DNA from 2 places in the Kitasatospora sp. NPDC059747 genome. Region 2 is predicted to be linked to the other one. Evidence: riboswitches for the same ligand, from Rfam matches in the RefSeq annotation. Region 2 holds a riboswitch; the other holds the start of a gene.
The links. A riboswitch is a leader RNA that binds a small molecule or an ion and turns the genes downstream of it on or off. The one in region 2 is predicted to bind thiamine pyrophosphate.

Region 1 (7,488 bases), on a different contig from region 2:
GTCTCCTGGACGACGACCTCCTGGCGGGCGGCCGCCTCGGCGAGCGGTCCGGCCTGCCGGGCGCGGGCGCTCGCGGTGTCCATCTCGGCCTGGTAGGAGGCCTGCTGGATCTCGCTGTTGCGGGTGGCCTCGGCCTTGCGGGCGAACGCCTCCTGCTCCGCCTCGGTGGCCTCGCGGTCGGCGGCGGCGGCCGCGATGCGGGCGTCGCGCTGGACGGCCGCGGCGTGCGGGGCGGCGAGGTTGCGGATGTACCCGGTCGGGTCCAGGATCTCCTGGATCTGCAGCGAGTCGATGATCAGACCGAGCTTCTCCATCTCGGCGCCCGAGGCGGCCCGGGTCTCGCCGGTCAGCCGATCGCGGTCGCGGATCATGTCCTCGACCGTCAGCCCGCCGACGATGGAGCGCAGGTGACCGGCGAACACGTTGTGCACCCGCTGGCCCATCATCTTCTGCTGGTCCAGGAAACGCCGGGCGGCGTTGGCGATCGACACCGAGTCGTCGCCGACCTTGAAGATGACGACACCCTTGACGTGCACCGGGATGCCCTGCTGCGTCACGCACTCGACGTCCAGCTCGGCCTCGTTGAGGTCCAGCGACAGGCGGCGCACCGCCTGCATGCCCGGGACGACGAAGGTGCCCCGCCCGGTGACGATCCGGAAGCCCAGGCCGTCCCCGTGCTTCGACCCGGAGATGATCAGTGCCTCGTTCGGCTCGGCGACCCGCCACATGAGCTTGAACAGGATGATCACAACGATGATGGAGGCCACCACGGCCCCCGCGACGACGCCGATAACCATCGGCCGACTCCCCCTTCAAGGCACACCGCTCCGTGGCTGCGCGTGGTTGTGCAGGAGTGCGCGGACGCGGTGGCAGCGGAGATTCTGCGCCTGTTCGTGCGCGTGCGCCAGTAGGTGACGTCGTGACTTCGTCCCGGTCCTGTCACGGGCCCCGTGACGAGGGAGGATCGTCCGTCAGAGCGGCGACACGAACACCGTGCGCGGCGCCTGGTACTCGACCACGATCACCTGCGTGCCCGTCGGCAGCGGATCCCCCGGCACCGCCAGGTACGCCAGGAACGCCTCCGTCCCCTGCCGCTCGGGCACGTGCACCAGCACCTCCCCGACCAGGCCCGCGCCGACCTTCCCCGTGACCCGTCCCGTCAGTCCGATCATGGGCTTCAGTCTGCGCCCGCCGCCCGCCCACCGGAAGCCCTCTGGACCTGCGGCGATCCTCTCGCTACGGTGTTGGGCGTCATGTGCAGGCAACACCGCCTGCGGACGCGGGAGCTCGGAGCACCGGGCTGAGAGGGCGCTGAACGGTCCGTCGACGGACGGCCGGGACGCTGCGCCGACCGCAGGAACCTGGACCGGGTAATGCCGGCGTAGGGAGTGAAGGTCAGATGACCACGTTCGACGCACAGCCGCAGTCTGCCCAGAGCGCCCCCAGCAGCGAGCGCACCGGCTACCCGACCCCGGCCTGGCGCAAGGCCCACCGCGAGGGATCCCGCCCCGATCTGCGGGTCCCGTTCCGCGAGGTGGTGCTCACCAACGGCAAGACCGTTCCGCTGTACGACACCTCCGGCCCGTACACCGACCCCGCCTACGAGCCCGACGTGCGCCGCGGCCTGCCCGCCCTGCGCGACGCGTGGATCCGCCAGCGCGGCGACGTCGAGGAGTACGACGGCCGCGAGGCCCGCCCCGAGGACGACGGCATCAAGCACACCTCGCCGCGCGGCGGGAACCTGCGCAACCTCGACGCCGTCTTCCCCGGCCGCCCCCGCCGCCCGCTGCGCGGCCGCGGCGGCGCCGCCGTGACCCAACTCGCCTACGCCAAGCGCGGGATCGTCACGCCGGAGATGGAGTTCGTCGCCCTGCGCGAGGGCCTGGCCCCCGAGTTCGTGCGCGACGAGGTGGCCCGCGGCCGGGCCGTCATCCCGGTGAACGTGAACCACCCCGAGGTGGAGCCGGCGATCATCGGCACCAACTTCCTGGTGAAGATCAACGCCAACATCGGCAACTCCGCCGTCACCTCCTCGATCGAGGAGGAGGTGGAGAAGATGACCTGGGCCACCCGTTGGGGCGCCGACACCGTCATGGACCTCTCCACCGGCCGCAACATCCACACCACCCGCGAGTGGATCCTGCGCAACTCCCCCGTGCCGATCGGCACCGTGCCGCTGTACCAGGCCCTGGAGAAGGTCGACGGCAGGGCCGAGGAGCTGAGCTGGGAGGTCTACCGGGACACCATCATCGAGCAGTGCGAGCAGGGCGTCGACTACATGACCGTCCACGCCGGCGTGCTGCTGCGGTACGTCCCGCTGACCGCCCGCCGCAAGACCGGCATCGTCTCGCGCGGCGGCTCGATCATGGCCGCGTGGTGCCTCGCGCACCACAAGGAGAACTTCCTCTACACGAACTTCGAGGAGCTCTGCGACATCCTCGCCGCCTACGACGTCACCTTCTCGCTCGGTGACGGCCTGCGGCCCGGCTCCATCGCCGACGCCAACGACGAGGCGCAGTTCGCCGAGCTGCAGACCCTCGGCGAGCTCGGCCGGATCGCCCGCGAGCGCGACGTCCAGGTGATGATCGAGGGCCCGGGCCACGTCCCGATGCACAAGATCAAGGAGAACATGGATCTCCAGAAGGAGATCTGCGACGAGGCGCCGTTCTACACGCTCGGCCCCCTCACCACGGACGTCGCCCCCGGCTACGACCACATCACCTCCGGCATCGGCGCCGCGATGATCGCCTGGTGGGGCACCGCGATGCTCTGCTACGTGACGCCCAAGGAGCACCTGGGCCTGCCCAACCGGGACGACGTCAAGACCGGCGTGATCACCTACAAGATCGCCGCCCACGCCGCCGACCTCGCCAAGGGCCACCCCGGCGCCCAGGCCTGGGACGACGCCCTCTCCGACGCCCGCTTCGAGTTCCGCTGGGAGGACCAGTTCAACCTGGCCCTCGACCCGGAGACCGCGCGCGACTTCCACGACGAGACCCTCCCCGCCGAGCCGGCCAAGACCGCGCACTTCTGCTCGATGTGCGGCCCGAAGTTCTGCTCGATGAAGATCTCGCAGAAGATCCGCGACGAGCACGGCGACGGCTCCACGGCCGTCGGCACCGAGTTCGACGCCGAGGCGCTGGCCGGCATGCAGGCCATGTCCGAGGAGTTCAAGGCCCACGGCAACAAGGTCTACCTGCCGATGGCGGACTGACCGCCGCCGCCCCAGAGCCGGCCCGCGTTCCTCCGGGGGGAGAGCGCGGGCCGTTTTCCTTTCCGCCCGGCGGCCTCGGACGGGTTCCGGTCTTTGCCGCCCCGCCATCGTGCGTCCGGGGGAAAACGGAGGCACCCTGGGGGGAAGGCCGACCAAGGAGGCAGCGATGGGCAGCCCGATCAAGGGGACCGATCCGAGCGACGAGACGAACCGGGACGCCAAGGCGTCCCCGCGGCAGCTGTACAGCGGTGGCGAGCGGCCCTTCGACCCCGAGGACCTGGTCATGGCGTCCGGGCAGGACGTCACGCCCGAGCGCCTCGCGTGGGCCAGGCGGCAGATCGACGAGAAGGGCGCGGCGGCGCTCGAACGCTACCTGCCGTAGCGGCCGCTCCGGGGTCCTGCGCGCGGCCCCGGGCGTGGCCCGGGGCAGCGGTGCGTCAGCCGACCTCGTCGGGGCCGGTGAAGCCCGGCGGGGTGTAGCCGGGGGTGCTGAAGTCGGGCGGGGTGAAGGCGGCGGGGCGGGAGGTGCGGCCCTCGGGGTCGATGAGGCCGTCGGGGCCCGGGCCGGTGAAGCCCGGCGGGGTGTAGCCGGGGCTGGTGAAGTCCGGGCGCTGGGCGGGGACGGCCGGGAGGCCGGCGTGCAGGTAGGGGAGGAGGCCGTGGTCGCGCAGGGCGGTGCGCCAGGCGCGGCGGGCGGCGGCGAGCTCGGCGGCGAGGTCGGGGTCGGTGCCCGCGGGGGCGCCGGAGCCGTCGCGTAACGCGGTGAGGACGAGCCCGACGAGGCCGACGGTCATCGCGACGATCCCGGCCGCGAGCGCGATCCAGCCCGCGGTGACCAGGGAGCGGGCGAGGACGAGCCCGGGGTCGGCGGCGCGCAGGGCGTACCCGAGGAGCAGCAGGACCAGCGCCGCGGCCCAGGCCAGGATCGGGGTGAGCACGGTGAGGACCGGGAAGAGCCCGGCGCCGCCGTCGGCGGAGCGCAGCTGGGAGAGCAGGCCGGGGGCGGCCGGCTCGGCGCCCTCGGCGGGCGGGGGCGTGCTGCGCAGGCTCTCGCGCAGCCCGGTGTAGTGCTCGTACTCGGTGGCGGCCGCGGCGGCGATGGCGTCGGCGTCGCGCAGGGCGCGGGCGCGCAGCTGGTCGGCGGTGAGTGCGCCGGGCGCGCGGAGGGCGGTGCGGACGGTGCCGTCGCGGAGGGCTTCGGCGAGGAGGCGCTCGTACTCCGGGCGGTCCTCGGCGAGCAGCGGCGGGGGGTTGGTCATGGGGACCCCGTTCATGCGGACCCCGGTTCGCTCCGCCTCGCGGGCTGGGTGGGCCCGCAGGGGCGCCGAATCGGGCGCGGAGGCGGGCCGCCGGACGGGCGGCCGCTCGTGGTGTGCCTCATGGTAGGGGCGGGTGCGCCCGCGCTGACAGTCCGATTCCGGAATTTCGCGCCCCGGGCCGCGCGCGTGCGACGGCCCGGGCGCCGGGAACACCCGTGCGACGGGTGGGCCGGCGGGTGACGTCAGTTGACGGGCAGTCGGGCGATGAGCAGGCGCCCTTCCATGGTGACGCCGCCGTCCATGGCGACCGCGAGGTCGTCGGCGTACACGTACGGCCCGGGGATGTGCGGCGGGGCGCCGTCGTCGGCGTGCACAGCGCCGGTGAGGTACGGGATCGGGCTGTGGCCGTGCACGATCCGGCTGCCGCCGTAGGTGTCGAGGAGCTCGTGGACGGCCGTCGGGCCGGCGTCGCCGCGGAAGGCGAAGCGCTTGGTGAAGCGGCGGAAGCAGTCCCACCACTCGTCCACGCCCTCGTCGGCGAGCAGGCTGTGCACCGCGTCGTTGACGTCGGGGATGGACTCGCCGTACTCCAGGTAGGCGGTGGTGTCGGAGTGCAGCAGCAGGTGGCCGTCCTCGATGGCGATGGCGGGCAGCCGGGAGAGCCAGCTGATGTGGTGCGCCTGGAGCCGGTCGAGGTCGTGCTGCTGGCCGCCGTTGAGCCGCCAGGCGGCGAGGAAGGAGGCGGTGCCGGCGGTGGACTGGACGGGTTCGTCCCCGTACCTGGCGGCGCCGAGGAAGAGCAGTTCGTGATTGCCCATCAGGGCCCGGCAGTAGCCGCCCGCGGCGGCGGCCTCGGCGGCGAGCTGCATGACGAGGTCGATGACGCCGATGCCGTCGGGGCCGCGGTCGGTGAAGTCGCCGAGGAACCAGATCCGGGAGCGGCCGGCGCACCAGTGGCCGTCGGCGTCGATGATGCCCTGGTGGCGGAGTTCGGCGACGAGTTCTTCCAGGTAGCCGTGGACGTCGCCGACGACGTAGAGCGGGCCGGGCGGCTCGTCCGGGCCGGGGGCCGGGTACGGGTAGCTGGGCACGGGCTCGGGTAGCGGCGGGCCGAGCTCGATGGTCGGCGGGTCGTCGCGGCCGGGGAACTGGTCGGCCGGCCGGTCGGGGTGTCCGTCGGCCAGGGGGTCGGGCACCGCGTCGGGGAACTGGAGGGCCGGCGAGGGCCGGTCGGGCAGGGTCGGCTCGTAGCCGGGGTGGTCCTGGTGGTTGAACGCCGGCGCCTGCCCGGGGGCGTGCATCGTGTGTCCGTGCGCCTGGCTGTCGGCGGGCCAGTGCTGTTCGAGGTAGCGGGCGCCGCCGTAGCCGCTGTAGGTCTCCGCTTCGTACGGCGTCCCGGCGTAGCCGGCGGGTTCGGGCTCGTAGTAGGTGCCGTACGGCAGCACGTCGAGGTCCGGCTGGTGGCGGGGGCCTGAGGAGGGGTGTTCAGGCCCGGGGAAGCGGTCCTCGGGTGTCATTCGCCCATCATAGGAAGACCACTCTCCCGGCGTCGTCACCTGGTGGGTATCCAATCCTCCGGAGCGTCAGCCGGGCCGTCCCGCAAGGTCCGTTTTGTCCCGGCTCGGTATGGTCTAGACCTCGCCCGGGGGTCGGGGAGGACTGACGGTGGTGCGCGGACTGCGGCGCTGCGAGGAGGCCCGGACGATCAGCTCGGTGGGCATCAGGGTGCCGGGCGGCGGGCCGGTTCCGGCGGTGCGGAAGCGGGGCGGGAAGAGCCGGGCGATGTCGACGCCCGTCCCGGAGTCGACGCCCTCGATGGCGTCGATGAGGAGGTTGACGACGGTCGTGCCGATCCGGCGGGGCTTCAGTGAGAGCGTGGTGATCGGGGGCTCGGTGGAGGCGTAGACGTCGCTCTCGCTGCAGCAGACCAGCAGGAGGTCGTCGGGCACCCGCAGCCCGTAGCGGCGGGCGGCGGCGAGCAGGTCGGTGCCGTTGGGGTCGAACAGGCCGTAGACGGCGTCGGGGCGGTCGGGGCGGGCGAGCAGCCGGTCGGCGGCGACGGCGCCGGCGGCCGGGTCGTGGGCGGGGTAGGCCTCGTACACCGGCTCCTGGCCGACCTTGGCGCACCAGCCGAGGTAGGCCTCGGTGGAGAGCCGGGTGTAGGTGTCGGTGCTGGTCCCGGTGAGCAGGCCGATCCGGCGGGCGCCGGCTTCGGAGAGGTGGTCGAGGATGCCGAGCACGGCGGCCTCGTGGTCGTTGTCGACCCAGGCGGTGACCGGGCAGTTGCCGGGCTTGCCGTCGCTGACCACCGGGACGCCGGACCGGTAGAGCTCGCTGACCAGCGGGTCCTGGTCGGGCGGGTCGATCACCACGGTGCCGTCCAGGGCGATGTTGCCCCAGACGTCGTGCCGGGAGGACGCGGGCAGCACCACCAGCGCGTAGCCGCGGCCGAGGGCGGCGCTGGTGGCGGCGCGGGCCATCTCGGCGAAGTACGCGAACTCCGTGAAGGTGAACGGCTCCTCGCCGTAGGTCGTGACGGTCAGCCCGATCAGGCCGGACCGTCCGGTGCGCAGGGTGCGGGCGGCCGCGGAGGGGCGGTAGCCGAGGCGCTCGGCGACCTCGCGCACCCGGCTGCGGGTCTCGTCGGGCAGGCGGCCCTTTCCGTTCAGCGCGTCGGAGACGGTGGTGATCGACACTCCGGCGGCTGCTGCCACATCCCGGATGCCGGCCCGCTCCAGACGCCGTGAGGTGGTGGGTCGCCGACCGCTCTGGTTGGCTGCTGCTGTCATGGCGGACCGATCGTATGGCTCCTGACAAGGTCCTGTGACCGGCGCATCGGGAGCCTTTGGAGATACGTTTCTCCACGAGTGAGCCGGGGCGCGCCCCTTCGATACCGGCCCAAAACCTGGCGTCTTACCTCTGACATGTGCCAAAGGAACCCGGCAGAATGGCTGATCTGCACCGGTGGGCCGACCGGCCAACTCACTCCTACGGGTGAGCGCGGTCGGTATGGTG
Region 2 (7,488 bases):
ATGAGCCGGGAGGTGAAGGTCGTCCCGGCGATGGTGAAGAGGTCGTCGGCCATGGCGCTCAGCCTCCCTGCACGGCGGTGAGGATCTCGATCCGGTCGCCCGCCGAGAGCCGCGTCTCGGACCACGAACCACGTGGCACCACGGCCTCGTTGAGCGCGGCGGCGACGCCGGTGTTGGCCTTGCTGAGGGTGGTGACCACCTCGGCGAGGGTGGTCGCGGCGGGCACCTCGCGGGGCTCGCCGTTGACGGTCAGTGCGATGTCGGTCATGCGACGGCCTTCGTGGTGGAGCGGGCGGGGGAGAACCGGGAGGGTGCGAACGGCCGTGCGAGCTCGGGGACTTCGCCGGTCGCCAGGTAGTCGGCGAGCAGGTCGGCGGTGACCGGGGTGAGCAGGACGCCGTTGCGGTAGTGGCCGGTCGCGGCGACCAGGCCGGGCAGGTCGGTCGGTCCGAGCAGCGGTGCGTTGTCCGGCGAGCCGGGACGCAGCCCGGCCGAGGTCTCGACGAGCGGGAGTTCGGTGATGCCGGGGACCAACTCGTGGGCATCGCGCAGGAGTTCGTAGACCCCGCCGGCGGTGACGGTGGTGTCGTAGCCCTGCTCCTCGGTGGTCGCGCCGATCACCAGCTCGCCGTTCTCGCGCGGCACCAGGTACAGGTGCTGCCCGCGCACGACCGCGCGGACGTTGCGGTTGAGGAAGGGCCGGTAGGCGTCGGGGATCCGCAGCCGCAGGATCTGCCCCTTGACCGGACGGACCGCCGGCAGCACGTCCTCCGGCAGGCCGGGCAGCCGGTGGCTGTGCGGGCCGGCGGCGAGGACGACCCGGTCGGCGGCGAGGGTTCCGCCGGTGCCGAGCCGGGCGCCGACCGCGCGGCCGCCCTCGACCAGCAGCTCGACGGCCTCGGTGCGGTGGAACACGACGCCCGAGCGTTCGCAGGCGCGGACCAGCGCGGTCAGCAGCCGGCGGGGGTCCACCTGGTGGTCGTCGGCCACGTGCAGGCCGCCGCGCACGCCGGGGGCCAGCATCGGTTCCAGCTTGCGGGCCTCCCGGCCGGTCAGCCAGGTCGAGTCGAGGCCGAGCCGCTCGTGGAAGGCGTGCAGTTCGCGCAGTTCCGCGCGGTCGTCGGAGTCCAGCGCGACGGCGACCGTGCCGCACCGGCGGTAGCCGGTGTCCTCGCCGCCGCTCGCCTCGGTGAGCTCGGCGGCGAACGCCGCGTACCGCTCGTTCGAGGCCATCCCGAGGCGCAGCAGCGGCTCCTCGCCGTACTGCAGCTCGGTGACCGGGGCGAGCATCCCGGCCGCGACCCCGGCCGCCCCGTGACCGGGGGAGGGGTCGACCACGACGATGTCCTCCAGGCCGCGCTGCGCCGCCCGCCAGGCGACGGCGAGGCCGATGACGCCCCCGCCGATCACCAGCACGTCGGCGCGGCTGCCCGGTGCCAAGCGTGTCAAAGCTGCTCTTCTCCCTTCGCCGGTATGACCCGGATCAGGTTCGGACGGTCGCGGGCCGTGCCAGCCCGCCTCTCAGCCCGGTACGCCGGGCTCCCGTGATGGTGTCCCCACCATAACTCCGGTGGTCCGCCCGGCCGAAGGCCCGTACGAAGGGTGGACGGGCCCGGCGCGGCCCGCCCGTGCGCGGGACGGACGGGCCGCCGGGGCGCGTGGGGCCGCTGAGTACAGTGGCGCCGTGGCAGAGCTGAGCGGAACGGATCGGGTGGTCGTCGTCGGGGCCGGGCTGGCCGGCGCGCAGTGCGCGCTGGGGCTGCGGCGGGGCGGCTGGCAGGGGCGGATCGTGCTGGTCGGGGAGGAGCCGCACGCGCCGTACGACCGGCCGCCGCTCTCCAAGGACGTCCTGCTCGGCAAGAGCGACGCCACCACGCTGGACATCGACTTCCCGCACCTCGGCGTCGAACTGCTCACCGGCCGCCGCGCCACCGGACTCACCCCGGGCGTGCTGCACACCGACGCCGGCGACCTCCCGTACGGATCGCTGGTGATCGCCACGGGCGCGACCCCGCGCGCCCTGCCCGGCGCCGAGCGCGCCCACCTCCTGCACACCCTGGACGACGCGCTCGCCCTGCGCGCGCTGCTGCGGCCCGGCCTGCGCCTGGTGCTGGTCGGCGCCGGCTGGATCGGCGCGGAGGTGGCCACCGCCGCCCGGGAGGCCGGCTGCGAGGTGACCGTCGTCGAGGCGGGTCCGGCGCCCGTTCCCGGTGCGCTGCCCGGGGAGGTCGGCGCGGCGATGGCCGCCTGGTACGCCGGAGCCGGGGTGGACCTGCGCTGCGGCGTCGGCGTCGCGGCCGTCGAGCCCGGCGCGGTGCTGCTGGCCGACGGCTCGCACCTGCCCGCCGACGAGGTGGTGGTCGGCATCGGCGCCCGGCCCGCGACCGACTGGCTGGCCGGCACGGGCGTCGAGCTGGACGCGACCGGTGCGGTCGTCGTGGACGGGCGGCTGCGCACCAGCCTGCCGGGCGTCTTCGCGGCCGGCGACTGCGTCAGCTACCCGTCGGTCCGCTCCGGCGCCCGGCTGGCCGTCCAGCACTGGGACCACGCGCTGCAGTCCGGCGAGGCGGCGGCCGCCGCCGTCCTCGGGGTGGACGCGCCGTACGACCCGGTGCCGTACTTCTGGTCGGAGCAGTTCGGCCGCATGGTGCAGTACGCCGGGCGGCACGCCGAGGGCGACGAGCTGCTCTGGCGCGGCTCCCCGCAGGACGCGACCTGGTCGGTGCTGTGGCTGCGCGACGGTGTGCCGAGCGCGCTGCTGGCCGTGGACCGCCCGCGCGACCTCACCCAGGGCCGCCGCCTGATCGAGCGCGGCACCGCGCTGGACCCGGCCCGGGCCGCGGACCCGGCGGTGGCGCTGAAATCGGCGGTCGCGGGGTAGCGGCTGGTGCGCGGCGGGCTCCGGAGGTGGCAGTCTGGTGGCGTGAGTGAGATCGAAAGCAAGATTGAAGCCCTGGTCGCCGAGTGGATGTACCTGCCCGACATCTCGGAGCAGTGGGGGGTCCGCGTCACCGAGGTGCGCGACCTCGTCCGCAACGGCGGCCTGATCGCCGTCCGGCGGGGCCCGAACAACTCGCTGCAGGTCCCTGCGGCGTTCATCGACGGCCAGGGGCTGGTCAAGCACCTGTCCGGCACCCTGACCGTGCTGCGCGACTGCGGGTACAGCGACGTGGAGATCCTGGAGTGGCTCTTCACCGAGGACCCGTCGCTGCCCGGCAGCCCGATCCAGGCGCTGCGGGAGAACCGTGGCACCGAGGTCAAGCGCCGCGCCCAGGCGATGCTGATCTGATGGCGGCGGACACGCCGCGTCAGCGGCTGGCCGAGGCCCGGCTGTACCTGTGCACCGACGCCCGCCGCGAGCAGGGCGACCTGGCCGAGTTCCTGGACGAGGCGCTGGCCGGCGGGGTCGACATCGTCCAGCTCCGGGACAAGGGCCTGGAGGCCAAGCAGGAGCTGGAGGCCCTGGAGGTCTTCGCGGACGCCTGCCGCCGCCACGGCAAGCTGCTCTCGGTCAACGACCGCGCCGATGTCGCCCACGCCGCCCGGCCGGACGTCCTGCACCTCGGGCAGGACGACCTGCCCGTCCCGGCCGCCCGGGCGATCCTCGGCGAGGACGTCCTGATCGGCCGGTCCTGCCACGCCGAGTCCGAGGTGGACGCGGCGGTCGCCGAGCCCGGCGTGGACTACTTCTGCACCGGCCCGGTCTGGCCGACCCCGACCAAGCCGGGCCGCCCGGCCCCGGGCCTCGGCCTGGTCGCGTACGCGGCGAAGCAGCCCACCGACCGCCCGTGGTTCGCCATCGGCGGCATCGACCTGGGCAACGTCGACGAGGTGCTCGCCGCGGGCGCCCGCCGGATCGTCGTCGTGCGCGCCATCACGGCCGCGGACGACCCGCGGGCGGCCGCCGCCGAGCTCTCCCGGCGGCTGCGCCAGGCCTGATCCCGGCAGGGGCCGCCGTCGGCCGCGAGGCTCAGTACTTGCGGACGGTGGCGGCCTCGGCCAGGGCGAGCAGCACCTCGCGGGCGCGCCGGTCGGCGAGCGGCGCCGCCTCCAGGGCGGCCAGCGACTGCCGCATCAGCTCGTCGATCCGGGCCTCCACCAGCTCCGGCGCCCCGCTCCGCGCGACGAGGTCCCGCAGGCCGGCGACCTCGGCGGGCGCGAGGTCCGGCGCGCCGAGCCGCTCGTCCAGGTGCCGCGCGTCGGCGGCCGGCAGCCCGCGCATCGCGTGCGCGACCAGCAGCGTGCGCTTGCCCTCGCGCAGGTCGTCCCCGGCCGGCTTGCCGGTGACCGCCGGGTCGCCGAAGACGCCGAGCAGGTCGTCCCGCAGCTGGAACGCCTCGCCCAGCGGCAGGCCGAACGCGCCGTACGCCGCGACCAGGCCGGGCCCGGCGCCGGCCAGCAGCGCGCCGACCTGGAGCGGGCGCTCGATCGTGTACTTCGCCGACTTGTAGTGCAGCACCGTCTGCGCCCGGTCCAGCGCACCCTCGTCCGTCGAGTCCCCGGCGACCGGCTCCAGCACGTCCAGGTACTGGCCGAGCATGACCTCGGTGCGCATCAGGTCGAACGCCGGCTTGGCGGCCAGCACCGCGGCGGGGGCCAGGCCGGAGCGCAGGAACAGCTCGTCGCACCAGATCAGCAGCAGGTCGCCGAGCAGCACCGCGGCCGAGGCGCCGTACTGCTCGCGGTCGCCGCGCCAGCCGCGCTCGCGGTGCATCGCCTCGAAGCGGCGGTGGATCGACGGCAGACCGCGGCGGGTGTCGCTGCGGTCCATCAGGTCGTCGTGGACCAGCGCGCTCGCCTGGAGCAGCTCCAGGGCCGCCGCCGCGTTCGCGATCCCCTCGCCCTCGGCCGAGCCGCCGGCGCCGCGCCAGCCCCAGTAGCAGAACGCCGGGCGCAGCCGCTTGCCGCCGTCGAGCAGGAAGTCGCGCAGCGCGTCGGCGGCGGGCGCCAGCTGGGGCGAGATCCCGCCGAGCAGAGCGGACTGGCCGTCCATGAACGCGGCGAGGGCGGCGTTGACGCGCTCGCGGACGTCCTCCACGTCAATGGGGTTGGCCGGCCGGTTGCTGGACGAGGTCACGATGAGGCTCCGGTGGTTCGCTTGGGGTGCAGCAAGCGTAGCGGGGCGGCCGGGAACACCCGTGCGAGCAGGGCGCGGGCGCGGCCGGAACGGCAAGCGGAATGCCGTCCATTCTTTGTCTCAATCCGTGGAACCGAGTTGTCGCGGCCCTTCGGGCGGCGGATAACCTGCCAGCATGGCACTCGGTATCGCTTCCACCCGATCGGACCGCGCGTTGACGGTCCGCGAGCTGCTGGCGGCAGGCAAGCGGTCCTTCTCCTTCGAGTTCATGCCCCCGCGCACCGAGGTCGGCGAGCAGAAGCTCTGGGACGCCATCCGGCGGCTGGAGCCGCTCGACCCGAACTTCGTCTGCATGACGTACGGCGCCGGCGGCTCCTCGCGCGAGCGCACCGTCAACATGGTCGGCCGGATCGCCACCGAGACCACGCTGACGCCGGTCGCCCACCTGACCGCGGTCGACCACTCGGTCGCCGAACTGCGCAACATCATCGGCCAGTACGCCGACCAGGGCGTGCGCAACGTCCTCGCGGTGCGCGGCGACCCGCCCGGCGACCCGACGGGCGAGTGGGTCAGCCACCCGGAGGGCGTCACCTACGCCTACGAGCTGGTCGAGCTGATCAAGGGCATCGGCGACTTCTGCGTCGGCGTGGCGGCCTCGCCGAACATGCACCCGCGCTCGACGAACTGGGACGACGACATCCGGCACTTCGTGGCGAAGATCCGCGCGGGCGCCGACTACGCGATCACCCAGATGTTCTTCGAGGTCGACGACTACCTCCGGCTGCGCGACCGGGTGACGGCGGCGGGCTGCGAGGCGCCGATCATCCCGGAGATCATGCCGGTCACCAACGCCAAGCAGCTGGAGCGCTTCCCGCAGCTGAGCGGCTCGGCGTTCCCCGCCGACCTGGAGGCCCGCCTGCGGAGCGCGATCGACGACCCGGCCGCGCTGCGGGCGATCGGCATGGAGCACGCCACCGCGATGGCCGAGCGGCTCCTCGCCGAGGGCGCGCCCGGCCTGCACTTCATCACGCTCAACCACTCGACCGCGACGCTGGAGATCTACCAGAACCTCGGACTGCACCGGCGCTGAGCGTTCACGGGCCCGTCACCGCACCGATGGTGGCGGGCTCGGTCGTGTGCAGTCAGGCCCCACGGACGGCGGGAACGCGATGCGGTGCCCCGGCCGTTGAACCGGTACAGTCGCCGCACACGCGCGGCGCGCGCGGGCACGCGACTGGAGGTATCGGGCGGATGGGCATCGGATACCTGCTGCTGTACGCCGCGTTGGCGGTGGTCGCGCTCTGGCTGGTCGCCGAGCTGCTCCTGCAGAACCGGGCCCCGGTGCACTGGCGCGCGCTCGCCCTGGCCGGCTTCCTCGGGGTGGCCGGCGGGATGGTCCTCGGGTCCGTCCCGGTGATCGGCGCGGGCGCGGCGCTCTTCGCGGTCGGCCAGACGTTCGTCACCCTCTCGGTCAAGCGCGGCTACACCGGCGGCTGGTCGCTGCGCGCCGCCGACGGCTCCCTGCCGGGACCGCTCGCCAAGGTGCCGCTGCTCGGCGCGCTCACCGGCGGCGCGGCGGTGGCCGCCGTCGCGGTGGCGGCTGAGACGCGGGTCGGCGAGGTCAGCGCCGTCGAGGAGACCCCGGAGCCGGACCCGCTCGCCCCCGTCGGCGAGGCCGTCCCGGAGGTCGAGCAGACCGCCGCCTTCGAGATGCAGGAGCTCGCCGCCGACGGCGTCTACACGCCCGGCTACTACGAGCAGCACCAGCAGCAGGACCCGTACGCGGAGGCCTACCAGGCCGGGTACGACGTCCCGCAGCAGCAGCCCGCCTACGACCAGCAGCAGTGGCAGCAGCAACCGCAGCAGCAGCCCGCCTTCGCGTACGACCAGGGCTACGGCACCTACCCGCAGCAGCAGGACCCGTACGGCTACCCGCAGCAGGACCCGTACGGCGGCGGCTACCCGCAGCAGGCTCCGGCCTGGGACCCGAACGCCCAGCAGCAGCAACAGCAGCAGCAGTGGCAGCCGCAGCCCGAGCAGCACACCCAGGGCATCCCGCAGCAGCCGACGTACGACCAGGGGTACGGCTACCAGCAGCAGAACACCTGGCACCAGGGCTGAGCCCGGCCCTCGTCGGTCAGGCGGGGCCGATGAGGTTGGCCGCGATGCAGGCCGACATGCCGACCCGCGCCAGCCCGCCGCCGGGGTGGGCGGCGCCACCCACCAGGTAGAAGCCGGGGGCGTCCTCCGTCGGCGCCTGGAGGAACGCGCCACGGCCGCCGGGCAGCGCCGGACGCGGGACCGAACCCTGCCACGAGCCCGTTTCGCGCTCGGTGTCGGCCGGGGTCCGGACCACCCGCCACAGCACGCGGCCGGCCAGCCCGGGGACCGCCGCCTGCGCCTGGGCGACC

Region 1: linked by a shared signal. The riboswitch ahead of thiC (phosphomethylpyrimidine synthase ThiC) and the one ahead of thiO (glycine oxidase ThiO) in region 2 are both predicted to bind thiamine pyrophosphate.

The regions. Positions count from the first base shown of each region.
Region 1 covers NZ_JBHWGV010000024.1:50,950-58,437, reverse strand. Annotated here, with positions in the region: gene ACFV4G_RS13430 (SPFH domain-containing protein) at 1-797, opposite strand, end outside; gene ACFV4G_RS13425 (hypothetical protein) at 972-1,172, opposite strand; TPP riboswitch at 1,270-1,405, shown strand; gene thiC (phosphomethylpyrimidine synthase ThiC) at 1,400-3,214, shown strand; gene ACFV4G_RS13415 (hypothetical protein) at 3,381-3,596, shown strand; gene ACFV4G_RS13410 (hypothetical protein) at 3,652-4,473, opposite strand; gene ACFV4G_RS13405 (metallophosphoesterase) at 4,716-5,990, opposite strand; gene ACFV4G_RS13400 (LacI family DNA-binding transcriptional regulator) at 6,105-7,262, opposite strand.
Region 2 covers NZ_JBHWGV010000107.1:19,329-26,816, forward strand. Annotated here, with positions in the region: gene ACFV4G_RS33865 (thiazole synthase) at 1-53, opposite strand, end outside; gene thiS (sulfur carrier protein ThiS) at 59-268, opposite strand; gene thiO (glycine oxidase ThiO) at 265-1,449, opposite strand; TPP riboswitch at 1,444-1,556, opposite strand; gene ACFV4G_RS33880 (NAD(P)/FAD-dependent oxidoreductase) at 1,685-2,881, shown strand; gene ACFV4G_RS33885 (Rv2175c family DNA-binding protein) at 2,924-3,289, shown strand; gene thiE (thiamine phosphate synthase) at 3,289-3,939, shown strand; gene ACFV4G_RS33895 (polyprenyl synthetase family protein) at 3,971-5,077, opposite strand; gene metF (methylenetetrahydrofolate reductase [NAD(P)H]) at 5,253-6,167, shown strand; gene ACFV4G_RS33905 (hypothetical protein) at 6,329-7,198, shown strand; gene ACFV4G_RS33910 (phytoene desaturase family protein) at 7,215-7,488, opposite strand, start outside.